DNA from 3 places in the Parazoarcus communis genome. Region 2 is predicted to be linked to each of the others. Evidence: predicted binding sites of a transcription regulator. Region 2 holds the regulator's gene; each other region holds the start of a gene.
The links. Region 2 encodes sigma-54, which starts transcription at its own class of promoters, with help from an activator protein. Its sites were predicted from a motif close to TGGCACGCTTNCTGCTNA; they were not measured.

Region 1 (9,993 bases), 530 kb from region 2:
CTACTCGCTGGTGTCGGCCCATTATCACGACTACCTGGAGTTCGTCGCGGTGCTGGTGCCCGGCGGCGAATTTTCGGCGCGTCTGGCACAGCTTCGAGTCGGCGACGAGATCGCCGTCGAGAAGGCCTGCTTCGGTTTCCTGACCACCCCGCAACTCGCGCCGGGGCGCGACCTGTGGATGCTGGCCTCAGGGACCGGGCTCGGTCCCTTCATCTCAATCCTGCGCGACCCGGCACAGTGGGAGGCCTTCGAGCGCCTGATCGTCGTTCACAGCGTGCGCCATGCCGACGAACTCACCTATCGTGACGAGATCGCGGCGATGCCGGACGAAGCCCTGTGTACCGATGCGCGAGCAACGCTCATCTACATCCCCATTGTGACCCGGGACGCCGACGCCACGGAACTCAGTGATCGCATTCCGCGCCTGCTTGCCGACGGTCGGCTCGAGGCGCACGCGCAGCGACCGATACGGGTGGAGGACAGCCGCGTGATGGTGTGCGGAAACCCGGAGATGGCGCGTGAGCTGCGTCAATTGCTTGCCACACGCGGGTTCGCCACCAGCCGTCGCGGCGCCCCCGGCCAGATGGCATTCGAGAAATACTGGTAGCGGCGTACTGCACTAGTACGCGCGCGACGATCCCGACCCTGCCGACCCGCTCCGCTGCCGCGACGCCATTTCGGTAATGAAGGCATCGCGCCCTCTGGCGAGCACTGGCGTCAGGCGCGCCCTCAGTTCCGCCAGCATTGCAACACGGCGGGCCTTCATCGCGTGGGCCGGAAAAACCAGAACCTGATCGGGCAAAGGGAAGATGTGTCGGGTCAGGCTGTCGTAAAGCTCGGCCGGATTCGCCTCGCTACCCTCAGCGGAACAACTGCCAAGGTCGAAGGTGTCACCACACATGAGCCGGTCGTGCCACAGGTAGCTGACACAATCCGGCGTGTGGCCCGGGGTGGCAAGCACACGTATGACCTGCCCCCCGAATGTCAGCACATCGCCGTGACCCACCCGACGCACCGCATCTGATCCATTCCGGGCGGTTTCACCGCTCACCAGCACAGCACCGGTTCGCTCGCACAAGGCGGCACAGTTTCCGGTGTCGTTCGCATGCACATGGGTGCGCAACACCATGACCAGACGCAGGCCGCTCTCGGTGAGCAGCGCGAGGATCAGTTCGGTTTCGCCTGCAGGCGGGTCGATAACGACAGCAACTCCGTCAGCGGAATCACCCAGCACATAGCCAATCTGGCCGGTCGCGTGCCCCTCGACCGGCCTGAAGATCACGGGAACACCGTGCGCGATCATGGTCGTCTGGCTCAGGCTGCACCGCGCAGACCGAGGACCCACTCCGTCATCTTGCGATTGGCTTCCGGCATCGGCGCTTCGAGGAAGCTGATGACGAAGCGGTCCGGCAGTTCGGCGATACCGATCGAGCGCGGCCGGACCGCCATCATTGCCGGATCGGGCAACCTGGGGCCAAAACAGAAGATCAGGTTCTTCGCAGCAAGGATGTCCGAACGGATCTCGCCTCCCTGCACCGTGGTGTGGGCGAAGTGATCGAAGATCGCAATCATCGCGACGCCCGGATCCGCCTCCGCCTTTGCTTTCAGGGCTCGCAACAGTTCATCGAGGTGGGCGCGAGGCGTTTCGGCCTTTTCGAGCTCCAGAACGTGGATGGGGTATTTGTCTGCGAGGAGCGTGTTCTTCATGGCTGGGTTCCTGTCAAAGAGACCGGCGTAAATCGGCCAGGCAACAGGCTTCTAACAAGTCTCGTGCCAATCCTTCGTCATCGATAAAGATGTTCTTCGACAGACACTTGCAGAATCCAGGGGCAAACAGACCAGAAAGCTGTCACTGCCATTTCGGCAGCGAATGGCAGAAAATCAGGCGCGATGGCGGTTCTCGCGAAGGGTTGCGCGTCAGCTGTCTCAGGAATTTCCCCACAGAAACAAAGCGCTCTGGCACCCCCGCCGTGGTTCGGGGATTCAGGCACATGCCTTGCTGTTGGAATGACGGAGGCACAGCACATCGCGTGTGCCCTGGCCATCGCAAGGCGCCGGCACGGAAGATGAGACAGCCGGCATTGCCCCTAGAGGAGAATGATCATGGAAAACGAACAACAAGCCAGCTTCCCGCAACTGAACGCCCCCGCGCCCGCCTTCAAAGCCAAGACCACGCACGGCGACCGCAAGCTGGAGGATTACCGTGGCAAGTGGCTGATCCTGTTCTCGCATCCGGCTGACTTCACTCCGGTATGCACGACGGAATTCATCGGCTTCGCCAATGCCGCGCCGAAGTTCGACGAAATGGGTTGCGAACTGCTTGGCCTGTCGATCGACAGCCTGTTCTCGCACCTGGCATGGACCCGCAACATCAAGGAAAAATTCGGCGTCGAGATCCCCTTCCCGATCATCGAAGACATCAAGATGGACGTCGCCCGGGCCTACGGCATGGTGCATCCGGGCGCAGCCGACACGCAGGCCGTGCGCGCGACCTTCTTCATTGATCCCAATGGCATTCTGCGGGCAATGGTCTACTATCCGATGAGCAATGGTCGCAGCATCGACGAGTTCGTCCGCCTGCTGCAGGCACTGCAGACCTCCGATGCAAACGGTGTTGCCACACCCGAGAACTGGTGTCCGGGCAAACCCGTCATCGTGCCGCCGCCAAAGACTGCAGATGCGGCGAACAAACGGGCTTCCGAAGGTTACGACACGGTCGACTGGTACTACTCGACCAAGTCCTTGTAAGCCCTGAAAGCCGGTTCGCATGCCCCCGTGTGCGAACCGGCCGGGGGTCGAACGTCAACATTGAATCGGAGTATTGAACCGTGACCGCCTCTGCATCAGCCAAGCCACATCCGGGCGCTGAATCAAGGCTTGAGCACTTCCCGATTGCCCTTTTTTCCACCGTAATGGGGATGGCCGGACTGAGCATTGCCTGGATCAAGGCCGCCCATGTCGGCGGCGCCCCCGCGGTGATCGGCGAATCGCTGCGCCTGCTCACAAGCGGTCTGTACGTCTTTCTGCTCATCGTGTACGCGATGAAGCTGCTCCGCCATCCGGACGCCGTCGCCGCCGAACACTCACACCCGGTGCGGCTGAACTTCTTTCCCGCCATATCCATCGGCCTCATCCTGCTGTCGATCGCCTGGACATCGACTGCGCCCGGCGTTGCGCGGTACATGTGGGGCATGGGAGTGATCGCCCACCTGCTGTTCACGCTGTCCGCGATGAGCAGCTGGATTCACCATACGCATTACGACATCAAGCACGCCAACCCCGCGTGGTTCATTCCGGTGGTGGGCAATATCCTGGTGCCGATTGCCGGCGTGCGCTACGCACCGCCCGACATCAGCTGGTTCTTCTTCAGCATCGGGCTGGTGTTCTGGCTGGTGCTCCTGACCATCGTGCTCTATCGCCTGTTCTTCCATGAAGCGCTTCCGGCACGCCTCACACCCACCCTGTTCATCCTCATCGCACCGCCGGCAGTGGGTTTCATCTCCTACCTCGCGCTGACCGATTCGCTCGATGGCGCGGCGCGCGTGCTGTACTTCGTTGCGCTCTTCCTCACCCTGCTGCTGGCAAGCAACGCCCTGCGCTTCCTGCGCCTGCCTTTCTTCATCTCGGCCTGGGCCTACTCTTTCCCTCTGGCTGCGATGGCGATCGCCACCTTCGAAATGCATGTGCGCAGCGGCCTCGCTTTCTATGCCGGCCTTGGGTGGGCCCTGCTCGCCTTGCTGTCAGCGGTGGTGATCGTGCTGAGCTGGAAAACACTGATCGCCGCGAAACGGGAGCAGATCTGCGTACCCGAGTAAATGCGGCCCGCCGCCGGGCCAGCGGGAAGCGCAGCAGGTGTCTGCAAGCTGGAGGGCGGCCGGAGGTGAACCCCCCATGCAATCGACGAGTCGAGCCGCCCCATCCGCGCCCCACGAAAATCGCGCCACGTCCCTGAAGCGGCGCGGCGTATTTCAGTGGCACGCGCTCTTCCGGATGGCACACGTGCTGCTCCTTCTTGTGCTGGCCGCCATTGCCGTTTCTGCCAGCGCCGCCAGCGTGGCCGATCAGACCGTGGAGACAAACGCCTCTCCTGCGGCGCTGTCGGTCTTTGTACGCGAGGGCTGCCCGCATTGCACCGCTGCAAAGGACTTCCTCAGGCAACTGGCTGCCGAGCGTCCTGATCTCCGCATCGTCTTCCGCGAAGTCGATCGCGACGAAACGGCGCGCGACGCGCTGATTGAGCTGAGCCGCAGCGCCGGGATCTGGCCGCCGGGTGTGCCCATGTTCGTGATCGGAGACCGCATTCTGGTTGGCTTCGACGATGCCGAGCACATGGGCGCCGAACTGCGCGCGCTGATCGGAGACCGACCGATAAACGACGCAATCGAGACCCGGCAGTTCGGCACCCTGAGCGCCTCGGAGCTGGGCCTGCCCCTGTTCACGCTGAGCATGGGCCTGCTGGACGGCTTCAACCCCTGCGCAATGTGGTTGCTGCTGTTCCTGCTGTCGCTGCTGGTGCGTCTGAAGAGCCGCAGACGCATGGCGCTGGTCGCTGGCACCTTCGTGCTGGTGAGCGGCGCGGTGTACTACGCGTTCATGGCCGCGTGGCTGAACATATTTCTGTTCGTGGGCATGTCGGCAGCGATTCGGGCCGCCCTTGCCTGCGTGGCCATTCTGATCGGCATCATCAATGTAAAGGACTTTGTCGCGGCGGGCCGCGGCATATCGCTTTCGATCCCCGACTCGGTGAAGCCCGGGCTTTATGCCCGGATCCGCGACATCCTCAAGGCAGAGCGTCTTGGCGCCTCGCTGGTGGGCGTTGCGGTGCTGGCCGTCATCGTCAACTTCGTCGAGCTCCTGTGCACTGCCGGTCTGCCTGCCCTGTACACGGCAGTCCTCACCCAGCAGCAACTCGGCCCCCTCGCACACTATGCCTATCTCGGGCTCTACATCGTCGGCTACATCGCGGACGATGCCCTGATGGTCACGCTGGCCGTCATTGCGCTGGGCAGTGCGAAACTCGGCGAAAGGGGTGGCCGGGCGCTCAAGCTGCTCAGCGGCATCGCCATGCTTGGCCTGGGCCTGATCATGCTGCTCAGACCCGAATGGCTCAGCTGAGCCCGACGCCACCGCCACACAAGTAAATACGGCGACCTGTCTGTGCAGGCCGCCGTATTTCTTCGCGGTGTTCAATCAGGATCAGTGCTGATGATTGCCGTGGCTGTGGTGGTGATGGTGGTGATGGTGGTGATGGTGGCCATGCTCTTGTTCGCCGGGCGTAACAGGCTTGACTGTGCCCTGGATGTAGTCCTTTACCGCCTGCAGCGGATCCGTCTCGCCACACATCACGACCTCGATACCACGCTGTCCCAGACGCGCGACAAAGCCCTCACCCGCGCCGCCGGTCACCAGTGCGTCAACACCGTCGATCGGATGGTGATCGCCGTGAAACTCGTGGAATGACATTTCCCTGGGCAGATCCAGTCGCTCTACTTCACGTGGCGAACACGGATTGCTGATGTCGTAGATCAGAAAGCGCCTCGCCTTGCCTGCATGGGCGGTGACGGTGCTGAAGTTCTGGCTTGTGACTGCAACTCTCATGATGGGTACTCCTGCTGTGCATTGCCTCAAACATGAGGCGGTCGCTCCCGCCTTGCCGATTGCGCCACACGCCGGCGCCGGGGAAAGGGTGCGGACCTGACCGATCAGGCCGTTCCGCTCTCGTCCTCGCCGATGCGGACAACCGCATCGGACAGCCACATGTACGGGGGCACTTCAAGATTGGTCGGCGCCGGCTGGCTCAGGAAGACACGGCCGGCCAGATCGAAGGTGGAACCGTGACACGGGCACAGAAAGCCGCCCGGCCAGTCGGCCCGGACACCGCTTTCCGCACCCGGCGCGAACTTCTCGGAGGGCGAGCAGCCCAGGTGGGTACAGATGCCGACAACCACCAGAAACTCGGGGTTGATCGAGCGGTGCCGGTTTGCCGCATACGCCGGCTGCTGGTTTTCACTGGAGCCGGGATCGGCGAGATCCTGGTCATGCCCTTCCAGCGCAGCCAGCATTTCCGGCGTGCGACGGAGAATCCACACCGGCTTTCCGCGCCATTCGACGGTCATCATCTCGCCGGCGGCCAGTTTGCTGACATCCGCCTCGACAGGCGCACCTGCGGCGCGCGCACGCTGGGACGGCGTCAGGCTGGCCACAAAGGGGACGGCACTCGCTGCGGCTGCAACGGCACCAGCTCCGCCTGTGGCAATGAGCAGTTTACGACGGTCCTTAAGGCAGTCAGACATGGACGCTCCCTCGTTCGGTTCTTGCGATTGAAATGCGTTCGAAAAAAGGAAGCGAGGCCGGATGTCGTGCCATTCAGGCACTTGTCATACGCAATCGCAGCACCAAGGGGTTGGGGGGTCTCAGAGGTGAAGACCGGACGACGATTGCGATACAGCCTCGCTTCACATTCGAATTAGCAATCTGCGTGCCAAACAGGAAACCTATATTTTTCAGATAGATGCAAAACAGCCCCGATTCCACCGCGCTGCCACGGCTGCCATGATGGCAGTACCTGCCAATCGATCTGGCAGCCGTCAGTCCAGCGCCTTGTCCAGCCCGAGCGCTTTCAGGCGCCGGTAGAGCGTGCGTTCGCTCAACCCCAGTCTGGCAGCGAGCTCACGCCGGCTCCCCCGATGGCTGATCACCGCCTGTCGCAGCACCTGGTGTTCGAGTTCGCCAAGATCCGGCACGGCATGCCCGCCCAAGGCAATCGCTGCGCTCTCATGCACAGACCGACCCGGTGGGGGCATGGCGGCAGCCCCCTGCCTGATCTCTTCAGCCAGATGTTCAGGATGAATCATGTCGCCGTCACACATCAGGCTCGCACGCTCCAGCACATTGCGAAGCTCACGCACATTGCCCGGAAACGGATAGGCCGCGAGTACCTGCATGGCATCGGCGGACAGTTCAAGCTTGCGGTTCGGCGCGACACGTTCGAGCAAGGAAGTGACCAGCAGGGGCAAGTCTTCAAGCCGCTCGCGCAAGGGTGGAACAATGATCGGAAAGGTATTCAGGCGAAAGTACAGGTCCTGCCGGAACGACCCGTCGCCGATCATCTCCTGCAGGGGGCGGTGGGTCGCCGACACCAGACGAATATCGGCGCGGCGCAACTCGGTTGAGCCGACGCGACGATAGGTGCCGGTTTCGAGCAGGCGCAGCAGCTTGACCTGCATGCTCAGCGGAATGTCGCCGACCTCGTCGAGGAAGAGCGTGCCGCCGCTGGCGGCCTCGACGAGCCCCGGCTTGCGCGCCACCGCGCCGGTGAAGGCGCCACGCTCATGGCCGAAGACTTCACTCTCGAACAGGGTATCGGGGAGCCCGGAGCAATCCACCACCACGAAGGGCCGATCCGCACGCCGGCTGGCTTCATGCACCGCACTGGCGACAAGTTCCTTGCCGGTGCCGGACTCGCCCTGCAGCAGGACGCTGGCCTCCGATGGCGCAACCCGCACCACCAGTTCCAGCATGCGCTGAAAGGCGGGCGCACGGCCGATCAGGCCATGGTTGTCGGACACCCCGCGCGCAACCGGCATCGGCTCCATCTTCTCGATGAACCAGGCGATCTCCCCGCTGCCGTCACGGACCGGCGAAAGCTCGATGTTGACGTACTCCTCGCCACGCGGTGTGTGATGCAGATGCAGCACCCGCTCACGCTGCCCGGACTGCAGGCTTCGCGACAGCGGACAGGACTCTCCTGCCCGGTCGCAGGGGACGCTGTAGTGATGCGACACGTCGTAGCAGGTGCGACCGACCACGCTGCGACCGTCGGCGCACGAACTTCGGTACGCCGCATTGGCCGCGATGATCCGGTAGTCACGGTCGCACAGGATGTGGGGTTCCGGCAGCGTTTCTATGAATGAAACGAGTTCTGGCAGTGGTCGCGGGTCGGCAGACATGGACTGTCACTCTTGACATGTTGGCGCAACCAATCTGCCACTATGGCACAAACAGGTCAATCAAAATATTCAATTACTTAACCAACAATTTGATTTTAATCAACTTTTTATTGCTTTTATGTGTGGTACGGATCTTGATAGGATTCAAGCAAACCTGGAGTTTCCTATGCCACAAGCTGCCACATCCGATCGCAAACTCGTTCGTGAACTCGTCCTGGTCGTCCTGATCAAGCTTGTTCTGATCACCGCCCTGTGGTGGGTTTTCGTTCGCGAGGAGAAGGTGCCCGTGGCGCCCGACAGCGTTGCAGCCAGGTTTGCACCGTCAGCATCTGCAAAACAACAAATCTCGATTGATGGAGAACACGATGGTCAGTGAACAACTCGTAGACCTGTCGCGGCTGCAGTTTGCCGCAACAGCGATGTACCACTTCCTGTTTGTGCCGCTTACGCTTGGCATGGTCTGGATGCTGGTCATCATGGAGAGTGTCTATGTAATGACGGGCAAGACCGTCTACAAGGACATGACCAAATTCTGGGGCAAGCTGTTCGGCATCAACTTTGCACTTGGCGTCACCACCGGCATTACGCTCGAGTTTCAGTTCGGCACCAACTGGGCGTACTACTCGCACTACGTGGGCGACATCTTCGGCGCCCCGCTTGCCATCGAGGGCCTGATGGCCTTCTTCCTCGAATCGACCATGATCGGTCTGTTCTTCTTCGGCTGGGACCGGCTCTCGCGCCGCCAGCATCTGCTGGTGACGATTCTGATGGCGGTGGGGACAAACCTGTCTGCCCTGTGGATTCTGATCGCCAACGGCTGGATGCAGAACCCGGTCGGGGCCGAGTTCAGCTATGAAACCATGCGCATGGAACTCACCGACTTCTGGGCGGTGCTGTTCAATCCGGTCGCACAGGGCAAGTTCGTGCATACGGTGTCGGCAGGCTATGTCACCGGCGCAATGTTCGTGCTGTCGATCTCGGCCTGGTACCTGCTGAAGGGGCGTGATATCGAGTTTGCCAAGCGCAGCTTCCGCATTGCGGCCGCTTTTGGCTTTGCGTCGGTGTGCTCGGTGATCGTGCTCGGCGACGAGTCCGGCTACGCACTCGGCGAAGCCCAGCAGACCAAGCTCGCCGCGATGGAAGCCATGTGGGAAACCGAACCGGCGCCCGCCAGCTTCAACGTGATCGCCATCCCCAACCAGGAGGAGATGAAGAACGACTTTGCCATTCATATCCCCTGGGCGATGGGCATCATCGGCACCCGTTCGCTCGACAAGGAACTGCCCGGCATCAAGGAGATCCTGGTCAAGAATCGCGAGCGCATCGTCACCGGCATCGAAGCTGTTCGCCTGCTTGAGAAGCTGCGTCAGGCGCCGGCCGACGACGCGACCCGTGCTGCCTTTGACAAGGTGAAAGCCGATCTCGGCTTCGGCCTGCTGCTCAAGAAGTACGTCGTGTCGATGGATGATGTCACCCCGGAGATCATCGACCGCGCCACCCGCGACACCCTGCCCCGCGTCGCGCCGCTGTTCTGGACCTTCCGCATCATGGTGGCGATGGGCTTTGCCATGCTCGCGCTGTTCGGTCTTGCGCTGTGGTATTCGATCAAGGGCGATTTCGCCACCCGCACCTGGCTGCTGAAGTGGTCGCTGTGGTTCCTGCCCGTTCCCTGGCTGGCCTGTGAGATGGGCTGGTTTGTCGCCGAGTATGGCCGGCAGCCCTGGACCATCTACGGCGTACTGCCGACCCACCTTTCGGTGTCGACGCTGACCGTGGAAAGTCTGTATGGCTCGCTCGCCGGTTTCATCGGCTTCTACACCCTGCTGCTCGTGGTCGAGATGTACCTGATGGTTCGCTTTGCCCGCCAGGGGCCGGGCAGCCTCGGTACTGGCCGTTATCTCAACGAAACCCACCACGCTGCTGCCAAAGCCTGATCAGGAGCCAAGACCATGATCTTCGATTACCCGACCCTGAAACTCATCTGGTGGATTCTCGTGGGCGTACTGCTCGTGGGCTTTGCCATCATGGACGGTCACGACATGGG
Region 2 (9,993 bases):
GGGCAAGGCCATCACGCGGGCTGGCGGTCACACCGGTGACGATATCTGGGTCTCCGGGCAGCCCGGACTGGCCGCACTCGGCCTCGCAGCCCTGCAACACAGGATAGACCTTGGCCCGACGGGACGTGAGCACTGCATTCGCGCCCTGCAGCACCCCACCCCCCGGGTCGAACTCGGCCTGGCGCTGCGCGGCATCGCCAACGCCATGCTCGATGTCTCGGATGGCCTGCTGGGCGATCTCGGCCATATCCTCGAGCGTTCGGACTGTGGCGCCGAAATCGACATTGCCCTGCTCCCCCTGGCCGAACTGCGTGCGACGGGGGCCGACGAGGCTCAGGCGCGGCGTGCGCTGCTCGCCGGTGGCGACGATTACGAACTGCTGTTCTGCGCCCCCGCCGATCGCCGTGACACCGTACTCAAGATCGCGCATGAGCAGGGCATTGCCTTGCACCGCATTGGCCGCCTCACCGGCCACCCCCGCCAGTTGATGCTGCGCGAGACCGACGGCCGCCTGCTTTATCCCATGCTTTCCGGATACGACCACTTTGCCTGAAACACGCCCCACCACGCGCTTGCTGCTGAGCCACCCGGCCCATTTCATTTCACTCGGATTCGGCTCGGGGCTCTCGCCCAAGGCCCCGGGCACGGCCGGCACACTGCTGGCATGGCTGCTCTATCCCTTGCTGCGCACGCCGCTGTCGGAAGCGACCTTCCTCGCGCTGGTGTGCGCGCTCTTCGTTGCCGGCATTCTCGCAGCCGAGCGCACCGGACGCGCGCTCGGCGCCTCCGATCACGGCGCCATCGTCTGGGACGAAATGGTCGCGATGTGGCTCGTCCTCGCCTTCACACCCGCAAGCCTGATCTGGCAGGCCGTTGCAGTGGCGCTGTTCCGCCTGTTCGACATCACCAAGCCACCGCCCATCCGCTGGGCCGACAGCCGGGTCAAGGGCGGTTTCGGGGTCATGCTCGACGACCTTCTTGCCGCGGGCTACACCCTGCTCTCGCTTGCCGTACTCGTTGCCATTTTCGGCGCCTGAACCCATGGACAACACGCTAGAACACCTCTCGGCCCGCGTCGGCGAGGCCCTGACCCGCAAGGGCTGGATGCTTGGCACCGCAGAATCCTGCACTGGCGGCTGGATTGCCGAGGTCGTCACCGCCACGGCGGGCAGCTCGACCTGGTTCGACCGCGGCTTCATCACCTACTCGAACGCGGCAAAGATCGACATGCTCGACGTCGGCACCGGGACGCTCGCCGCGCATGGCGCAGTGAGTGAGGCCACGGTTGCGGAGATGGCTGCGGGCGCCCTGAAGCACAGCCTTGCCAGTATTACCGTCGCGGTCTCAGGCATTGCCGGGCCCGGTGGCGGCAGTGCGGCGAAGCCGGTGGGCACGGTTTGCATCGCCACTGCGCTGCGCTGGGGCGATGTCTTCCCCACCACCCGCCACTTCGACGGCGACCGCGAAGCCGTGCGACGGCAGACCGTCATCGCCGCACTTGAAGAGGTCCTTCGCCTTACCGATTCGGACAGCAGCATCTCAGCAAGCTCTGTGCCATAATTCGCGTCTCACTCAGGAAGGACCACTCATGGACGACAACAAGGCCAAGGCGCTTGCCGCCGCGCTCTCTCAAATCGAGAAGCAATTCGGCAAGGGCTCGATCATGCGGATGGGCGACGGCAGTATCGAGCGCGACATCCAGACCGTCTCCACCGGCTCGCTCGGGCTGGACATTGCCCTCGGCCTGGGCGGCCTGCCGCGTGGCCGTGTAGTCGAGATCTACGGTCCGGAATCGTCCGGCAAGACCACGCTGACCCTCCAGGTCATCGCCGAAATGCAGAAGCTCGGCGGCACCGCATCCTTTATCGACGCCGAGCATGCGCTCGACGTGGGCTACGCCGAGAAACTCGGCGTCAACATTGACGACCTGCTGATTTCCCAGCCCGACACCGGTGAGCAGGCGCTCGAAATCGCCGACATGCTGGTGCGTTCGGGCGGCGTGGATATCGTCGTCATCGACTCCGTTGCCGCACTGACCCCGAAAGCCGAAATCGAAGGCGAGATGGGCGACCAGCTGCCGGGCCTCCAGGCACGACTGATGTCGCAGGCTCTGCGCAAACTGACCGCCAACATCAAGCGCACGAACACGCTCGTGATCTTCATCAACCAGATCCGGATGAAGATCGGCGTCATGTTCGGCAGCCCCGAAACCACCACCGGTGGTAACGCGCTCAAGTTCTACGCTTCGGTCCGCATGGATATCCGGCGTACCGGTGCGATCAAGAAGGGCGACGAAGTCGTTGGCTCGGAAACGCGTGTCAAGGTCGTCAAGAACAAGGTCGCGCCGCCGTTCAAGGAAGCGCACTTCGACATTCTCTACGGAGAAGGCATCTCCCGCGAAGGCGAGATCATCGACCTCGGCGTGACTTACAAGATCGTCGACAAGTCCGGCGCCTGGTATTCGTACAACGGCGACAAAATCGGCCAAGGCAAGGACAACTCACGCGAGTTTCTGCGCGCAAACCCGGCGCTGGCTCGTGAAATCGAGAACAAGGTTCGCGCAGCGGTCGGACTCGGCGAAATGGCCGCGCTCGGTGGCGCGGCACCCGTCGCTTCCGAAGCCTGATCTCCGCCCCGTCCGGACGCTGACCCCTGATGGGCGAGCCGAGTCTGCGCGAACGCGCGCTGCGCCATCTCGCCCGTCGGGATCACTCGCGGGTGGAGCTTGCGCGCAAGCTGTCTCCATATGGCAGCGCCGAGGAGATCGAAGCCGTACTGGTTCGCATGAGCGAACTCGAACTGCTCTCCGACACCCGTTTTGCCGAAGCGTGGGTTCGCAGCAAGGCTGCCCGGTTTGGCAGCCAGCGGCTGCGCCACGAGCTCGCGAGACGTGGCGTATCGAAGGACTTGATCGACGAGGCCATCGAGAGCGAATGTGTGGAATCCGAACTCGACCGGGCTCGTGCAGTGTGGCAGTCTAGATTTGGCCTCGCACCTGACGATCGCCGCGAATGGGCGCGCCAGGCGCGTTTCCTGCAAACCCGTGGTTTTTCCACTGACGTGATCTGCAAACTGTTGAAAGAAGCCCCCGATGAGTCTGCTTAAGGTCACCGGCCTGCAAAAGCGCTACAAGGCGCGCACAGTCGTCCATGACGTCTCGTTCGAGGTTGGCTCGGGCGAAGTGGTCGGCTTGCTGGGCCCCAATGGCGCAGGCAAGACAACCTGCTTCTACATGATCGTGGGCTTGGTGCGCGCCGACGGCGGCGAGATCACGCTCGACGACGCACGCCTGACCGATCTGCCGATCCACGCTCGCGCACGCCTGGGGCTGTCGTATCTGCCGCAGGAAATGAGCGTGTTCCGCAAGCTCACGGTCGCCGAGAACATTCGTGCAGTACTCGAGCTCCGCGGACTGCCGGTGGCGCAGATCGACGAACGCCTGGAAGAGTTGCTCGAAGAACTTGGCATTGCGCACCTGCGCGACAACACCGCCATCTCGCTGTCAGGCGGAGAACGCAGACGGTGCGAGATTGCACGTGCGCTTGCCACCGACCCGCGCCTCATCCTCCTGGACGAGCCTTTCGCAGGGGTCGACCCGATCGCCGTACTCGACATCCAGAAGATCATCCGCTTCCTGAAGGAGCGCAACATAGGCGTGCTGATCACCGACCACAACGTGCGCGAAACGCTCGGCATCTGTGACCGCGCAACCATCATTACCGACGGCCGCGTGCTTGCCAGCGGCAAGCCGCCCGAAATCATCGCCAACGAACAAGTGCGCCAGGTCTACCTCGGCGAGCACTTCCGTCTCTGATTCCGGCACGCCCCGACTGGCATCATGAAACCAACCCTTCAGCTCAAGCTCTCGCAGCACCTGACGCTCACCCCGCAGCTGCAGCAGTCCATCAAACTGCTGCAGCTCTCTACGCTCGAGCTCAACCAGGAAATCGAACGCTTTCTGCTGGAAAACCCGATGCTCGAGCGTGAGGACGGCGACGGCAGCGACTTCGCACCGTCCGCGGTCGGCAACGATGCGCAGCCCGCAACCGAGACCCCGCGCGAGACCAGCGCCGAGACCAACCAGGAAGCCGAGCCCCGCAACGAGAACGAATCGGCCGACTTTGACGAAGGCATGGACTGGTCGGGCACCGGCAGCGGCGCCAGCAGCAAGAGCGACGACGACGAGGACAGCGACTTCCAGGAATTCCAGGCCGCAGGCACCTCGCTGCGCGACTATCTCGATCAGCAGGTTGCCCTGTCCCCGCTGACGGACCGTGACCGCATGCTGGTGCGCTTCATCATCGAAGCGCTCGATAGCGACGGCTACCTGCACCAGGAGCTCGAGGACCTGCTCGAACTGCTCCCGCCCGAACTCGACTACGACCTCGACGACCTCGCGATTGCCCTGCGGCACGTGCAGCAGCTCGAACCGGCGGGCATTGGCGCACGCACCCCCCAGGAGTGCCTCGGCCTGCAGCTGCGCGCCATGCCGGCAGGCAGCTGCCGCGACCTGGCGCTGGTCATCGTCGAACAGCACCTCGAGCTGCTGGCCGAACGCAACTTTGCGAAGCTCAAGCGCCTCACCGGGTGCGACGACGACGCCCTGCGCGATGCCCAGGCGCTGGTGTGCCGGCTCGACCCGCATCCGGGGTCGCAGCATTCCAACGAAGAAACCCGCTACGTCCTGCCCGATGTCGTGGTGCGCAAGATCCGCAACCGGTGGACGGTGTCGCTCAACGCCGAAGCCATGCCGCGCCTGCGCATCAACCAGCTCTACGCCAGCCTGCTGCAGCAGAACCGGGGCCAGGGCGGCGGTCTGACCGGCCAGCTGCAGGAAGCACGCTGGCTGATCAAGAACGTACAACAGCGCTTTGATACCATTTTGCGTGTATCTCAGGCCATCGTTGACCAGCAGCGACAGTTCTTCGATCATGGCGAGGTGGCAATGCGTCCATTGACCCTCAGGGAGATCGCGGACCAGCTCGAGCTGCATGAATCAACCGTATCGCGCGTCACCACTCAGAAGTACATGGCGACGCCGCGCGGCGTATTCGAACTCAAGTATTTTTTTGGCAGTCACGTTGCCACCGACACCGGTGGTGCGGCTTCTTCCACAGCGATTCGTGCCTTGATTCGCCAGCTGGTGGACGCCGAAGACAGAAAGAAACCCCTGTCCGACGCAAAGATTGCCGATCTGTTGGGCCAGCAGGGTATCGTGGTCGCGCGGCGCACAATCGCCAAATACCGCGAATCACTCAATATCCCGCCGGTCAGTCTGCGTAAAACGCTTTGATACCAAGAGGAGTTAACATGAATCTCAACATCACCGGACACCACGTTGAAGTGACACCGGCCATCCGCGAGTACGTCTCCGGCAAGCTTGACCGCGTGATCCGTCACTTCGACAACGTTACCAGCGTGAACGTGATCCTTTCCGTTGAGAAACTCGACCAGAAGGCTGAAGTCACCGTGCACGTGCGCGGCAAGGACATTCACGTCGAAAGCGCCGACGCCGACCTCTACGCTGCCATCGATGCGATGACCGACAAGCTCGATCGCCAGGTGCTCAAGTACAAGCAGAAGAGCACCGATCACCACCACGACTCGCACAAGCACCAGACTCCCGAGGCGTGATTTTTCACCAGGCCTTTCGGACCCGGGTGAAGTTATAATCCGCCGCTCAATTTGGCGGTCCGGCTTTGCCCGGGCCTGAGAGACCTTTCAGCGTGGCGTCCGCTCCGGCGGCGTTGCGTGAGCCCCAAAGCGCATGAGCCTCATCTCCCAACTCCTGCCACTTTCGAACGTGGTTGCCGACCTCGACGCCAGCAGCAAGAAGCGCGTCTTCGAACAGGCCGGCCTGTTGTTCGAAAACAATCAGGGCATCGCCCGCAGCATGGTGTTCGACAGCCTGTTTGCGCGCGAACGCCTTGGATCGACCGGCCTCGGCCAGGGCATTGCCATTCCCCACGGCCGCATCAAGGGCCTGAAGGACGCAGCCGGCGCGTTTCTACGTCTCGAAGCCCCGGTGCAGTTCGATGCGCCCGATGGTCGTCCGGTGAACATGCTGTTTGTCCTGCTGGTACCCGAACAGGCCAACGAAACCCACCTTCAGCTGTTGTCGGAGCTGGCGCAGATGTTCAGCGATCGCAGCTTCCGCGAACAGCTGCAGGCCGCACCCGACGCACAGGCGCTACACACCCTGTTCAACGACTGGGGTACCGATGCGACAAACGAGCCTCTCGCAGCTGTATGAGGACAACCGCGAACGTCTGCAGCTGACCCATGTCAGCGGCAGTATCGACGCGGTTCTCTCTGTTGCCGAAGAGCGCATCTGGCCAGCCGACCTGATTGGCCACCTCAACCTGATTCACCCTACCCGCCTGCAGATCCTCGGCGCAGCCGAGCTGGCCTGGGCGCAGCGGCAGTCACGTGACAAGGTCGCGCACCACCTCAACGACATCCTGTCTGCACATCCGCCCGCCTTCATCCTGGCCGACGGCTGCGAAGTGCCCAACATCGTCCATGGCGTCTGTGCGGCGCACAACGTCGGGCTGTTCACCACACCGCAGCCGGCTGCCGGGGTCATCGACCAGTTGCGCCTATACCTGTCGCGGCAGCTCGCTGAAAAGGTGTCGCTGCACGGCGTGTTCATGGACGTGCTCGGACTCGGCGTGTTCATTACCGGCAACTCCGGCGCGGGCAAATCCGAGCTTGCGCTGGAGCTGATCTCGCGCGGTCACGGCCTGGTTGCCGACGATATCGTCGAATTCTCGCGGATCGCACCCAGCGTGCTCGAGGGCCGTTGCCCCGAACTGCTGCAGGACTTCATCGAGGTGCGCGGACTCGGCATTCTCAACATCCGCACCATCTTTGGCGAAACCGCCTGCCGCCGCAAGATGCGCCTGCGGCTGATCTGTCACCTCGAACGTCGCCAGCCCGGCCAGGACGACCCAAGCCGGCTGCCCATGCAGCGCGAGCATCAGAACATCCTCGGCGACGCGATTCCCCGTGTCACCCTGCCGGTTGCCGCCGGTCGCAACCTTGCGGTCCTGCTCGAGGCCGCGGTGCGCTCGACCATTCTGCAGCTGCGAGGAGTGGACTCCACCCAGGAGTTCATCGAGCGCCAGATCAAACTGCTCGAAGCCGACCAGCCGGACGGCACCGCCTCCGACCGCCCCGGCTAAGGGCAACCCCTCTTGCGCCGCGATGTTTTTTCGGGCACTGCGCTTGCCGCAGTGCCGCATCGACTGCTACCCTCAGCCCCTTTACCGCAGTGCCCTCGCACAAAGCCAAAGCCATGACCGCCGCAAGCCCGGATTATCTGGAACGTATCCTCAACGCCCAGGTGTACGACGTCGCCATCGAGACACCGCTGGATTTCGCCAGCAATCTCTCCGCCCGAATTCACAATCAAGTGTATTTCAAGCGCGAAGACATGCAGCCGGTGTTCAGCTTCAAGCTGCGCGGTGCGTACAACAAGATGGTCAAGCTGTCGCCGCAGGCCCTGCAGCGTGGGGTCATCTGTGCCTCGGCGGGCAATCATGCCCAGGGTGTGGCGCTGTCGGCGAACAAGCTCGGGGTCCGTGCGGTCATCGTCATGCCCAGCACCACGCCGCAGATCAAGATCGACGCGGTCAAGGCCAGGGGCGGTGAAGTCGTGCTGGTGGGCGAGTCCTACTCCGACGCCTACGCCCACGCGCTTGAACTGGAGAAGGCCGAGAAGCTTACCTTCGTCCATCCTTTCGACGATCCGGATGTAATCGCGGGCCAGGGCACCATCGGCATGGAAATCCTGCGAGCCCACCCGCAGCCCATCCATGCAGTGTTCTGCTGCGTGGGCGGCGGCGGCCTGATTTCCGGTGTCGCAGCCTACATCAAGCGTTTGCGCCCGGAGACCCGGATCATTGGTGTCGAAGCGGTCGACGCCGACGCAATGACGCGCTCGCTGGCCGCAGGCAGACGGGTCGCGCTCGATCAGGTGGGCATCTTTGCCGATGGCGCTGCCGTCAAGGAAGTGGGCCGCGAAACCTTCCGCCTGTGTCAGCAGTACGTCGACGAGATGATCCTGGTCGATAACGACGCGATCTGTGCCGCGATCAAGGACGTGTTCGAGGACACCCGCTCGATTCTCGAGCCCGCCGGCGCGCTTGCGGTTGCGGGCGCCAAGGAATACGCGCGCCGCAACAAGCTGCGCGACAAGCACCTGGTCGCGATCGCCTCCGGCGCCAACATGAACTTCGACCGTCTGCGCTTCGTGGCCGAACGTGCAGAGCTTGGCGAACAGCGCGAAGCAGTGCTCGCGGTCACCATTCCCGAACACGCAGGCTCCTTCCGCAAGTTCTGCAGCCTGCTCGGCAATCGCAACATCACCGAGTTCAACTACCGTTATGCGGACACCGAGAAGGCTCACATCTTTGTCGGCGTGACCGTACATAACCGCAACGAAGCCACGCGACTGGTGGAAATGCTGGCCCGTCACGATCTGCCGGCAGTCGACCTGACCGACGACGAACTGGCCAAGACCCACGTTCGCTACATGGTGGGCGGGCGCGCGCCGCAGGCAACGAACGAAGTGATCTACCGCTTCACCTTCCCCGAGCGCCCGGGCGCCCTGATCAACTTCCTTTCCAATCTGCGTTCGGACTGGAACATCAGCCTTTTTCACTATCGCAACCACGGCGCCGACTTTGGCCGGGTTCTTGTCGGCATGCAGGTTCCGCCGGAAGACAACGGCGCCTTCGATGCATTTCTCGAGCGTCTCGGTTACGAGTATGTCGACGAAACGGCGAATCCGGCCTACCGCATGTTCCTGTCATGAGCATGGCAGGATGGCAGGCGCCATCCTGCCCGCACGCCCTGCACCAGGCCGGCTGCTGTCACATTCCGGTGCTTGATAACTTAGTTCTTTTGTAATAGAAATGAGCTTGCCGGAGCCGATCCGGCGACATGCGCACCCCGCCGGCGTGGCGAAGGCGCGCCCCTGCAGCGCAGTGCCATCGAGGCGCGCGGCTGCAATGAGGATACCCGTGACTTCCCCGCTCCCTCTCCAACTTGCTCGCTGGCTTCTCGTGCTCCTCGGCGCCACCCTCGCTCAGGGCCTCGCCTCCGACGCGCACGCGCATCAAAGCCGTCTTGATCGCATCATCGACGAGAAGCGCGTCCGGGTCTGCATCTGGCCAGAGTATTTCGGGATGACATACCGGGATCCGGCGACCCACGAGCTACGGGGGATCGACATCGATCTCGCGCTTGAGCTTGGCCGGGAACTGAACGTCAGCGTCGAGTTCGTCGACAGCAGCTTTCCGCGCCTGACGAAGGACTTGCTCAACGATAACTGCGACGTCGCGATGTTTGGTGTCGGGATCACGGCCGAGCGTGCGGAAGAGCTTCGGTTCACCGCCCCTTACCTTGCGAGCGACATCTATGCGGTTGCCCCGCGCAGCAGCCGGCGAATCAATCAGTGGGACGACATTGATCAGCCAGGGGTTGTCGTGGCCGTCGCCAAAGGCACGATCCATGAACGGGTCATGATCGACAAGCTTCGCCACGCCAGGCTTGCGGTACTGGGATCGCCGCACGCGCGTGAGGAGGCCGTCGAATCCGGGCGTGCCGACGTGTTCATCACCGACTACCCGTTCGGCCATCGCATGGTCGACAGGTCAGACTGGGCGCGCCTGATTTCGCCCGGCACGCCCTACCACATCACCCCTTACGCATGGGCTGTCGCACCGGGTGACGCCCCGTGGTTCAACCGGCTCGAAACCTACCTCCGTGCGATAAAGCACGATGGCCGCCTGGTACGCGCCGCGCGGCGGCACGGGCTCGAGCCCATCGTCATCACCCGCTGAGCGCGGCCGCCAGATGAACGCACGACGCCGCAGGCGCCTCGCTGACTTCGGTTTCTTTGGCCTGTTGAGCGTCTGCGCACTTTTGGCCTGGGCCGGTTTCGAGTACCACTTTTCGCGTGTTCTGGAAGACGTACGCACTGCGCAC
Region 3 (9,993 bases), 380 kb from region 2:
GGGTGACGTGAATCTTCTTGGCGAAACCAGCCAGCGCCTCGTCTGCGGCGTTGTCGATGACTTCCTGAATGATATGGGTGGGGCTGTCGGTCCGGGTGTACATGCCCGGGCGTTCGCGCACCGGCTCGAGTCCCTTGAGAACGCGAAAGGAGGATTCGTCGTATTGCGTGCCTGCCATGACGGCCCTGAAATTTCCGGAAAGGGCGCAAGGATAGCAGAGACGAACAGCGGTTCAATGATGGTTCAAAGGGGGCAAACGCTTTCAAAGGGGTCAGAGTCGTTTGATCGCGTTCGATCAAACGACTCTGACCCCTTTGAAATATTCCTTTGAGCCGTCAGGCGCTGCCGAGGATGCGGCCGCCGCCGGTGGGGCGAGACTGGCCGTCGGCGTCGTACAGTTGTGGATGATTTGCGGCGGAGAGCAGGACCGAGAGTGCGGCCTGATTGTGCTGCATGCGTTCGTTGATGAGCTTGCCGTTGAGCTCGTTGCGTGTGCGGGCCTGCCGGGCGAGCTCGATGACTTCGTCCCATCGCTTCAGCACGCGCGGAAGCTGAGCGCACACGTGGCGGATCGAGGCATCCTTGTTGGGGAGGCCGAGGCGGCCGAGCAGCAAGGCGCGGTCGTCGTGCAGGCGTTGGAGCTGCCGGTAGCGTTCGGTCTTGGCTGTGGTAAGCGCCAGCAGCCCTTCGGTATCGCCGCTCACGAGGAGGGTTTCTTCGCGCTGGAGATGGTCGACGAATTCCCTCAGCTGAATCGCTTCAGCTTCGATCAGGAGCGCGATGCGCTGTATTTCGGCGGGCGCAGGTGTCTGCATGGGCGGAGTCTAGCGCGAAACTGCTCAGCTGCGTGTCTGCCCGTCGAGGAGGCCGCGAACGCTGTCGATCAGGCCGTCGGCGATACGGTTGGCGTCGATCTTGAAGCGGCCTTCGCTGATGGCGAGTTTGATCTCATCTACGCGGCTCTTATCCGAAACCGGGGTGTTGGCCATCGCGGCTTCGGCTTTCTGCATGCTCGACGACAGCGATGAAAGTTCGACCTTGTCGCCCCCGGCTGGAGGCGGTGTGCCTGCTGCGGGTTTGGGTCTTGCGTCCGCTGGCTGTACCGACCCAAGCGGCTTGCCCGTGCCTTCGATCTTCATGGTGAAGCTCCAGATGAAACTTGTCTGACTGTTAGATCGGCAGCTTTGCCGAAAACTTTAGGGCATTTAACACATCGTCAGTGCGACGGATCCTCATCCGAGGCCGCCTTGCCGCGCTTCCGATTCAGAAACCGACTTCGACGTTGCCATCTGTCGTGGCCGTGCCGGTGATGACCTGATTGTTGGACATGCGCACGCGTACGCTCTCGCCCGGCGCGGCGGTGTTCATGGCGCGGCCTTCGCTGGAGACCTGAAAGCCTTCACCACGGCTGATGACTTTCACGTTCTGTCCCTGCTTGACCGCAGCGGGGATGCGCAGCATGTCGCCGCGAATCGGATTGCCGCTGGCGAGCGCATAGCGGGTGCGATGTCCGACCACCTGCGCCGGGTCGGTCAGCGTGTTGTCGGGCAGGGCGGTCAGGTCGCCGTTCCGTCGCGCGATATCTGCCGGGCCGACGATCTGGCCAGCGCGCAGCGGGCGGGCGGAGACCAAGTAGTCGTTGATCACCGCGACACGTGCCTGCAGGTATACCTGCCACGTTACCGGCGATTCGCAACGCACGCCGACGCTGATCGCCCCCCAGGGGCGTGTCCCGCCTGGGATGAAGGCTTCGAGTTGGGCGCAAGGCGGGAGTTGATTGCGTGAATCGAGCGCGCTGATCTGCAGCTCGACGCGACCGGGCAGGCCGCGTGTCTCGAGTTCGAGCAGCTGGTGCGCGACGGCAGTCACCGGTGCAGGCGGCTGTTGAGCGTGCAGCGGCGATGCGGCCAGCATGAGGCCGGATGCGGCCAGCGCGAGGATGAGTCTTCGGCTTGAGCGCAGGGCGGAAAGTGGAATCTTCATGTCGCGATTGCAGCACGTCGCTTGCACGCAGGCAACTGCAATCGCCGGCAAGTTCTGCCGTGTACCGGCAGCATGCGCCGGATAGCGGTGAAATTGGCCGGACTTTTCCGGTCTTATCTGCGCCAGGGGCTTGATTGCAGGGGGCTACCATGGGTGGCATGGAAGGTGCAATGCAGGCAGTGAACGCATTTTTCCGTTGCGCTTGCAGCGACAACCCAGTTTCCGAGGTGATGAGATGAGAACCCAGCTAGATCGGCAGATGCAGATTCACCAGTCCGCACTGAATCTTCAGGCCCAGCGTCAGCAACTGCTGGCATCCAACATCGCCAATGCGGATACCCCGAACTACAAGGCGCGTGACATCGATTTTCGCGAAGCGCTGAAGGGCGCAGTGGGGGAACGCATGGGGCCGCTCGCCTTGAGTGCAACGCGCCCGGGGCACCTGCAGGGCAGTGGTGGCAACCCGCTTGATGGCCTTGCCAAGTACCGCACCGAACTCCAGTCCAGTGTCGATGGCAATACGGTAAACATGGATGTCGAGCGCGCTGCGTTTGCCGAAAACGCCATTCACTACGAAGCGAGCATCACCTTTATAAATGGCTTGCTGAGCGGCATGCAAAGAGCGATCACTGGTCAGTAAGCACGTCATCACGGAGGTGGATCATGAGCATTTTCAACGTATTCTCGATTGCTGGATCTGCGCTAAGCGCTCAGTCCTTGCGGCTCAATACCACCGCCTCCAACCTTGCCAACGCCGACAGCGTAGTGGGCGAGGATGGTCAGCCCTACCGCGCCAAGCAGGTTGTTTTTGCCGCACGGCCCGTGGCCGGAGAGGGCTCGGTGGGCGTGCAGGTCACCGGTGTGGTCGAGAGTGCCGCGCCGATGCGCCTGGTGTACGAACCTGCGAATCCCGCAGCCAACGCGGAGGGTTATGTCGAGATGCCCAATGTGAATGTGGTCGAGGAGATGGTGAACATGATTTCGGCCTCACGTTCCTACCAGAACAACGCCGAAGTGATGAACACGGCACGAACCTTGCTGCAGCGTACCTTGCAGATTGGTCAGTAAGCGCTGACCGGCAATCTATGCCGTAACAGCCAGGAGAATGAAATGAGCACCGTCACTTCGAGCACACAGACCGCGCAGGACATCCTGAGCAATCTCGCGCGCACGGATACTTCTGCTGACAGCGTGGCGGCAGACAGCCGGCTCCAGTTCCTCACGCTGCTGACAACGCAGTTGAAGAACCAGGATCCCATGAATCCGATGGAGAACGCCGAGCTTACGTCGCAACTGGCGCAGTTGAGCACGGTGGAGGGCATCGAGAAGCTCAATACCCTGATGGGGCAGTTGCTGGATTCGCAGTCTTCCGGCGAAAGCCTGCAGGCTGCATCGCTGGTGGGGCGCGGCGTGCTGGTCGAGGGCAAGGGGCTGCAGCTGACCGAAGCGGGCGCTGTTGGTGGCTTCGAGCTCGACGGTCCGGCCGACAGCGTGGTGCTCTCCATCAAGGATTCGTCTGGTCTCGAGGTGGCGTCCGTTACTGTCACCGATGTGGCAGCAGGTAGCCAGAACTTCATCTGGGACGGTACGGCCACCGATGGCAGTCGTGCAGCGGATGGCAAATACACGGTGAGCGTCACCGCGACGCAGGGCGAAAATAACGTCGTTGCACGCACGCTCGAATTCGGCTCCGTCAGCAGCGTGATTCGTGGCCCCAGTAGCACGGACCTTCAGGTCGGGTCACTGGGCATCTTCAAAGTTGCCGACATCAAGCAAATTCTCTGATCCGGAGTAAAGATCATGGCATTCCAGCAAGGTTTGAGCGGGTTGAATGCGTCCTCCAAGGCGCTTGACGTCATTTCCAACAACATTGCCAACAGCAGCACGGTGGGTTTCAAGTCGAGCAGGACGATCTTTGCCGATGCTTATGCGTCGGCTATGGCGGGCGGGACATCGTCCCAGCAGATTGGCATCGGCACGTATGTGGGGGCGGTGTCGCAGTCCTTCACTCAGGGGGGGCTGACCGCCACCAGCAATCCGCTCGATATCGCCATCAGCGGCAACGGTTTCTTCCGCCTGGAAAGGACGGATGGCTCGATTGCGTATTCGCGTAACGGTCAGTTCGACGTCGACAAGAACGGCTATATCGTCAATGCCGGCGGGGACATGGTGACCGGGTATGCGGGCACGACCACGGGTGGAACGACAGTTTTCGCCGGCGTGCCGTCGGTGCTGCAGATCGATACGTCGAACGTCAGTCCGAACGAAACCACCACGGCGTCCGTCGGGCTCAACCTCGATTCCAAGGCCCATAACCCGCTGAATCAGACCCCGGTGGGCAGCGATATCAACAGTTTTCTCAATGCCACGACTATTCCGGTCGACAGCTACAACTACACGACCTCGATGACCGTGTACGACAGTCTGGGCAATGGCTCACTGATGAGCCTGTTCTTCGTCCGCGATCCGGATGTGGGCGGCGTGGCGCCGAATACCTGGAATGTCTATGGCCGCTTGAGCAACGATGTCGTTCCCGATACGACCAATCCGGCGCTCTCGACGGGCAAGCCGCTCGAGAATCTCGGGTCGATTGCCTTCACGGCTTTCGGCGTGCCGGACACAACAGTTGCCGGCAATGGCGTGTTCTCCTTGACCCGGACGGCGACAGAGCTTGCGACTGGCGCAGACAGTCTGACCTTCTCGCTCAGTCTCGCAAAGTCCACGCAGTGGAACACGAGTTCTGCGGTGACCACGTCGCCCAGGCAGGATGGTTACACGACGGGCAGCCTGACCGGCGTCTCGGTGAGCAGCACCGGCGTGCTGCAGGGCACGTATTCGAACGGTCAGATCAAGGATCTGGGCCTGTTTGCGCTGGCAAACTTTTCCAGTCCGCAGGGGCTGACCTCGCTGGGTGGAAACCTCTGGGCTGAGTCCTACGATTCGGGCCAGCCGACGGTGGGGGCGCCGGGTACCGGTGTGCTTGGTTCGCTGAGTGCAGGGCAGGTCGAGGAGTCGAACGTAGATCTCACCCAGGAGCTTGTTCAGCTGATCGTCCAGCAGCGTAACTACCAGGCCAACGCGCAGTCGATCCAGGCTCAGGACCAGATCCTGCAGACCTTGGTGAACCTGCGTTAATCAGACTTCTGACTAAGGGGGGCGCGACATGGACCGCCTGATCTATACCGCCATGACGGGTGCGAAGGGCACGCTCGACCAGCAGGCCGCAGTGTCGCACAACCTTGCGAATGCGACCTCGACCGGTTTTCGCACCGAGATGCACAAGCTGCGCGCGGTCGAGGTTCAGACCGAGGCGATGCATACGCGCGCATTCACGACCGATGCCAGCGTCGCAACCGATTTCAGCTCGGGACCCATGCAGGCCACCGGCCGGGCCTACGATGTCGCGATTCAGGGCAAGGGCTGGTTGACGGTGCAGATGCCCGACGGCTCCGAGGCCTACACCCGGGACGGCAGTCTGGAGGTGAGCCCCAACGGCATCCTGCAAACCCGGAGCGGCTTGCCGGTGATCGGCGGCGGCGGTCCGATCTCCTTGCCGCCCGATTCCGAGATCGTGATCGGCAGTGACGGCACGATTTCAGCCTTGCAGGCCGGGCAGGGGGTGGTGAACGCTGTAGACCAGCTGAAGCTGGTCAACCCGCCCGAGGCCACACTGGTTCGCGGCGACGACGGCCTGTTTCGCTCCAGCGACGGTTTGCCGCAACCGGCAGACGAGGCGGTAAAAACTGCCGGCGGCTATCTCGAGGGCAGCAATGTGAACGTGGTGGACCAGATGGTGACCATGATCTCGCTCGGCCGTCAGTTCGAGATGCAGACGCGCATGCTCAGTACGGCCGAGGAAAACGACCGCGCGGCGACCCAACTGCTCTCGAGCCGCTGATTTCGCGGCACAGGCCACGGATAAGGCAGGGATTAGCATGGTTTTTGCACTGTTAATCCCGAGATGGCCTGCAACGCTGCCGGCCTAAACTGAAACCTGGCCGATCCCCAGCCGAGGCGCGGCACCTGCCGACGCCGGCACCGTCAAGAGGAACCCATCATGATCCGCTCACTGTGGACCGCCCGTACCGGGCTGGATGCCCAGCAAACTTCGCTGGACGTGATCTCCAACAACCTTGCCAACGTCTCCACCAACGGCTTCAAGCGCCAGCGTGCGGTGTTCGAGGATCTGCTGTACCAGACTGTTCGCCAGCCGGGTGCGCAATCCACCCAGCAGACACAGATTGGCTCGGGTCTGCAGATCGGTACCGGTGTGAAGCCGGTCGCCACCGAGCGCATCTTCACCCAGGGCAACCTGCAGCAGACGGGCGGTTCGCTCGACATCGCGATCCAGGGCAACGGTTTCTTCCAGATCTCGCTGCCGGACGGCACCACGGCGTACACCCGTGACGGCGCCTTTCAGATCGACAGCCAGGGCAACATGGTCACCGCGAGCGGCTATCCGCTCGCAGACAACATCAACATCCCGTCGGATACGCTGACCGTGACGGTCGGTAAGGACGGCACCGTCAGCGCCCTGCAGTCCGGGCAGACGACGCCGACCCAGCTCGGTTCGATTCAGCTCGCGTCCTTCATTGCGCCGGGCGGACTGCAGAGCGCGGGCGAGAATCTATTCCTCGAAACCGCGTCGAGCGGGGTTGCGACGCCCAATCAGCCCGGACTCAACGGCACCGGCGTGCTCAACCAAGGCTATGTCGAGACCTCGAACGTGAACGTGGCCGAGGAACTGGTGAACATGATCGTCACCCAGCGCGCCTACGAGATGAACTCGCGCGCCATCCAGACTTCCGACTCGATGCTCGGCCGTCTGACCCAGCTCTAAGAGGTCTGTCATGAAAGCGATCGCGCTTGTTCTGGTCCTGCTCCTGAGCGGCTGTGCGTCGATCTATTCGACGCCGCCGACTTCGGTGCACCAGCCCATGAGTGCCCGCCCCGAGATGCGGCCGCAGGCAGTACCCGCGACCGGCGGCATCTATCAGCCCGGCGGCCTGCGACCCCTGTTCGAGGATCGGCGCGCGCGCAATGTCGGCGACATCATCACCATCAATCTGGTCGAACGAAACACCGCGCAGAAAAGCGCGAATGCGTCGGCGACCCGTGGCTCCAGCCTTGGCGGCGGTGTCAGCCTGACCGCGCCCAACCTGCTTGCACTGCAGAACGCGAAGCTGAACGGGCTCGACGCCAGCATTACGACCGATTCTGACTTCTCGGGAGAGGGCGAGGCGGCCGCTAACAACGTGTTCAGCGGCACGATCTCGGTCACGGTAATCGATGTCTTCCCCAACGGCAATTTGCTCGTCTCCGGCGAGAAGCAGGTCGCGATCAATCAGGGTAACGAATACATCCGTTTTTCCGGGGTGATCAACCCCACTACGGTAAGCTCGACCAATACCGTGCAATCGACTCAGGTCGCAGATGCGAGGATGGAATACCGCGGCAGCGGCTTCATCGATGAGTCGAACACCATGGGTTGGCTGCAGCGTTTCTTCGTTGCCATCCTGCCGTTCTGAGGAGGCCGCCATGCGAGCCCTGCGCTTTCGCTTCATTCCAATACTCATGAGCTGCGTGATGCTGTCAGGCATCTTCGCGGCCCCCGCGGCGGCCGAGCGCATCAAGGACCTGGCTTCGATCGCGGGTGTGCGTGACAACCAGTTGGTCGGCTACGGCATCGTCGTGGGCCTGGACGGGTCGGGCGACCAGACCACCCAGACGCCGTTCACCGTTCAGAGCATCATCAGCATGCTAGGCAACATGGGGGTGACGCTGCCTGCAGGTACGAGTCTCCAGCTGAAAAACGTGGCGGCGGTCATGGTCACGGCGACGCTGCCTCCCTTTGCGCGCCCGGGACAGGCGATCGACGTCACGGTGTCGTCGATGGGCAATGCCAAGAGCCTGCGTGGCGGCACGCTGGTGATGACGCCGCTCAAGGGGGCGGACGGACAAGTATACGCGCTGGCCCAGGGCAACATGGTCGTCGGCGGCGCGGGCGGGCAGGCTGGCGGTGCGGCTCAGACCATCAATCATCTTTCGGCCGGACGGATTCCCGGCGGCGCAACCGTGGAGCGCGCAGTGCCGGCCATGCTGGGGCAGGGCGAGTACGTTTTCTTTGAGCTCAACGACACCGATTTCGGTACCGCACGCCGGGTGGTCGATGCGATCAACATGGTCGCACCGGGTTCGGCCGAGGCAATCAACGGCCGCAGCATCCAGGTTCGGGCGCCGCTCGACGTCAACACCCGGGTCGCCTTCCTCGGCCGGATCGAGAATCTCGATGTGACACCGGTGCAGCAAGCGGCAAAGGTGATCGTGAACTCGCGTACCGGTTCGGTGGTGATGAATCAGACCGTGGCCTTGCTGAACTGCGCCGTGGCGCACGGCAATCTGACCGTCACCGTGAATGCGCAGCCGCAGGTGTCGCAGCCTGAACCCCTGTCGCGCGGGCGAACGGTGGTCACCCAGTCCGGACTGGTGAATATCGATCAGGAGGGCGGCGCGCTGATGAACGTCCGCGGCGGCACCAGTCTTGCCGACGTGGTGAAGGCGCTCAACGCGCTCGGTGCCAAGCCGATGGATCTGGTCAGCATCCTGCAGGCAATGAAGTCCGCCGGCGCCCTGCGCGCCGAGCTCGAGATCATCTGAGGGAGGGGCCGACATGACTTCCGGTATCCAGATGAACGCCTTTGACCCGGGCTCGCTGGGCGATCTGAAGCGCCTCGCCCGCACCAATCCCGATGACCCGGAAACCCTGCGCGCGGCCTCCAAGCAGTTCGAGGCGATGTTCCTGCAGATGGCGCTCAAGGCGATGCGCGCGGCCACGCCGACCAACAGCATGTTCGACAGCGAGCAGTCGCGCACCTATCAGTCGCTGCTCGACCAGCAGCTGGCGCTGAACATGGCGCAAAGCAAGAACAACGGCATGAGCGAGGCGCTCTTTCGGCAGCTCGGCGGCATTACGGGCAATACCTCGACGAGTGCAATCAGCGCGCTGACCATGCCCGGAACCATGGACAACAAAGGCTTCGACATCTCAAACGTGATTCGTCAGGCGGCAAATCCTGCCGCCATGATGCGCGAGGCACAGGCGATTGCCGCCGGCGCGACCGGTGTCGACAGCAGCGCCGACGCCGACCCGCTGGGCGACCTGATCTTCCGCCTCGACGCCGCGGCAAGAGCGGCACGCAGCACCGACGGTGACGGCTCGATCTCGTCCTCGGTACGCGATTTCGTCAATGAAGTATGGCCGCACGCCCAGACCGCCAGCCGTCAGACCGGCATTCCCGCACAGTTCATGGTTGCCCAGGCTGCGCTTGAGACCGGCTGGGGCGACAAGGTCATGCGCCATGCCGACGGTCGCTCGAGCTACAACCTGTTCAACATCAAGGCCGGCTCAAGCTGGACGGGCGAGACCGTGGCGCGCAACGTCACCGAGTATGCCGGCTCGAGCGCCTACACCGAAAAAGCGCGTTTCCGCAGCTACGGCTCGTATGCCGAGGCCTTCCAGGATTACGCCAGCCTGTTGTCGAACAGTTCGCGCTATTCGGAGGTGCTGGGCCAGACCAGTCCCGCGGGCTTTGCCGGCAGCCTGCAGAAGGCGGGCTATGCCACCGACCCGATGTACGCCGACAAGCTCACCCGCATTATCGCGGGCAACACCCTGCGTACCGCCCTTTCGGGCTGAAGACAGGCGGCGGCCGAATTTGCCGGTTCTGACCTGGCAAGCATCTTGCTGATGAGGATCAGGACTTAGCAATTCAGGGGAATCATCATGGCAGGCTTGCTCAATATCGGCTTGACCGGTTTGAATGCCGCGCAAGCGCAGTTGGTGACGACGAGTCACAACATCACCAACGCGGGTGTCGATGGCTATCATCGCCAGTCGGTGATTCAGAGCAATGCCGCCCCGCAGTTCTCCGGTGTGGGCTTCTTCGGGCAAGGCACGCAGATTGCGTCCGTCACCCGCTCGTACAACCAGTATCTTGAAAACCAGGTGCT

Region 1: cydP (cytochrome oxidase putative small subunit CydP) is a predicted target of sigma-54. The motif match lies at 8,073-8,090, and genes of this name have one in related genera.
Region 3: flgG (flagellar basal-body rod protein FlgG) is a predicted target of sigma-54. The motif match lies at 5,915-5,932, and genes of this name have one in related genera.

The regions. Positions count from the first base shown of each region.
Region 1 is NZ_CP022187.1:359,143-369,135, reverse strand. It holds gene CEW83_RS01805 (ferredoxin--NADP reductase) at 1-607, shown strand, start outside; gene CEW83_RS01800 (MBL fold metallo-hydrolase) at 620-1,303, opposite strand; gene CEW83_RS01795 (DUF6858 family protein) at 1,315-1,707, opposite strand; gene CEW83_RS01790 (peroxiredoxin) at 2,104-2,748, shown strand; gene CEW83_RS01785 (SLAC1 anion channel family protein) at 2,829-3,815, shown strand; gene CEW83_RS01780 (glutaredoxin family protein) at 4,000-5,115, shown strand; gene CEW83_RS01775 (NifB/NifX family molybdenum-iron cluster-binding protein) at 5,197-5,598, opposite strand; gene petA (ubiquinol-cytochrome c reductase iron-sulfur subunit) at 5,703-6,293, opposite strand; gene CEW83_RS01765 (sigma-54 interaction domain-containing protein) at 6,588-7,949, opposite strand; gene cydP (cytochrome oxidase putative small subunit CydP) at 8,116-8,325, shown strand; gene CEW83_RS01755 (cytochrome ubiquinol oxidase subunit I) at 8,315-9,883, shown strand; gene cydB (cytochrome d ubiquinol oxidase subunit II) at 9,899-9,993, shown strand, end outside.
Region 2 is NZ_CP022187.1:4,404,988-4,414,980, reverse strand. It holds gene thiL (thiamine-phosphate kinase) at 1-553, shown strand, start outside; gene CEW83_RS20225 (phosphatidylglycerophosphatase A) at 546-1,037, shown strand; gene CEW83_RS20220 (CinA family protein) at 1,042-1,560, shown strand; gene recA (recombinase RecA) at 1,589-2,626, shown strand; gene recX (recombination regulator RecX) at 2,656-3,105, shown strand; gene lptB (LPS export ABC transporter ATP-binding protein) at 3,092-3,814, shown strand; gene CEW83_RS20200 (RNA polymerase factor sigma-54) at 3,839-5,293, shown strand; gene hpf (ribosome hibernation-promoting factor, HPF/YfiA family) at 5,311-5,634, shown strand; gene ptsN (PTS IIA-like nitrogen regulatory protein PtsN) at 5,768-6,253, shown strand; gene hprK (HPr(Ser) kinase/phosphatase) at 6,222-7,184, shown strand; gene ilvA (threonine ammonia-lyase, biosynthetic) at 7,298-8,818, shown strand; gene CEW83_RS20175 (substrate-binding periplasmic protein) at 9,027-9,848, shown strand; gene CEW83_RS20170 (diguanylate cyclase) at 9,862-9,993, shown strand, end outside.
Region 3 is NZ_CP022187.1:208,983-218,975, forward strand. It holds gene CEW83_RS01000 (DNA topoisomerase IV subunit B) at 1-178, opposite strand, end outside; gene CEW83_RS01005 (flagella synthesis protein FlgN) at 336-815, opposite strand; gene flgM (flagellar biosynthesis anti-sigma factor FlgM) at 840-1,139, opposite strand; gene flgA (flagellar basal body P-ring formation chaperone FlgA) at 1,264-1,983, opposite strand; gene flgB (flagellar basal body rod protein FlgB) at 2,219-2,623, shown strand; gene flgC (flagellar basal body rod protein FlgC) at 2,647-3,051, shown strand; gene CEW83_RS01030 (flagellar hook assembly protein FlgD) at 3,094-3,768, shown strand; gene flgE (flagellar hook protein FlgE) at 3,784-5,118, shown strand; gene flgF (flagellar basal-body rod protein FlgF) at 5,147-5,881, shown strand; gene flgG (flagellar basal-body rod protein FlgG) at 6,041-6,823, shown strand; gene CEW83_RS01050 (flagellar basal body L-ring protein FlgH) at 6,834-7,511, shown strand; gene CEW83_RS01055 (flagellar basal body P-ring protein FlgI) at 7,558-8,640, shown strand; gene flgJ (flagellar assembly peptidoglycan hydrolase FlgJ) at 8,654-9,679, shown strand; gene flgK (flagellar hook-associated protein FlgK) at 9,767-9,993, shown strand, end outside.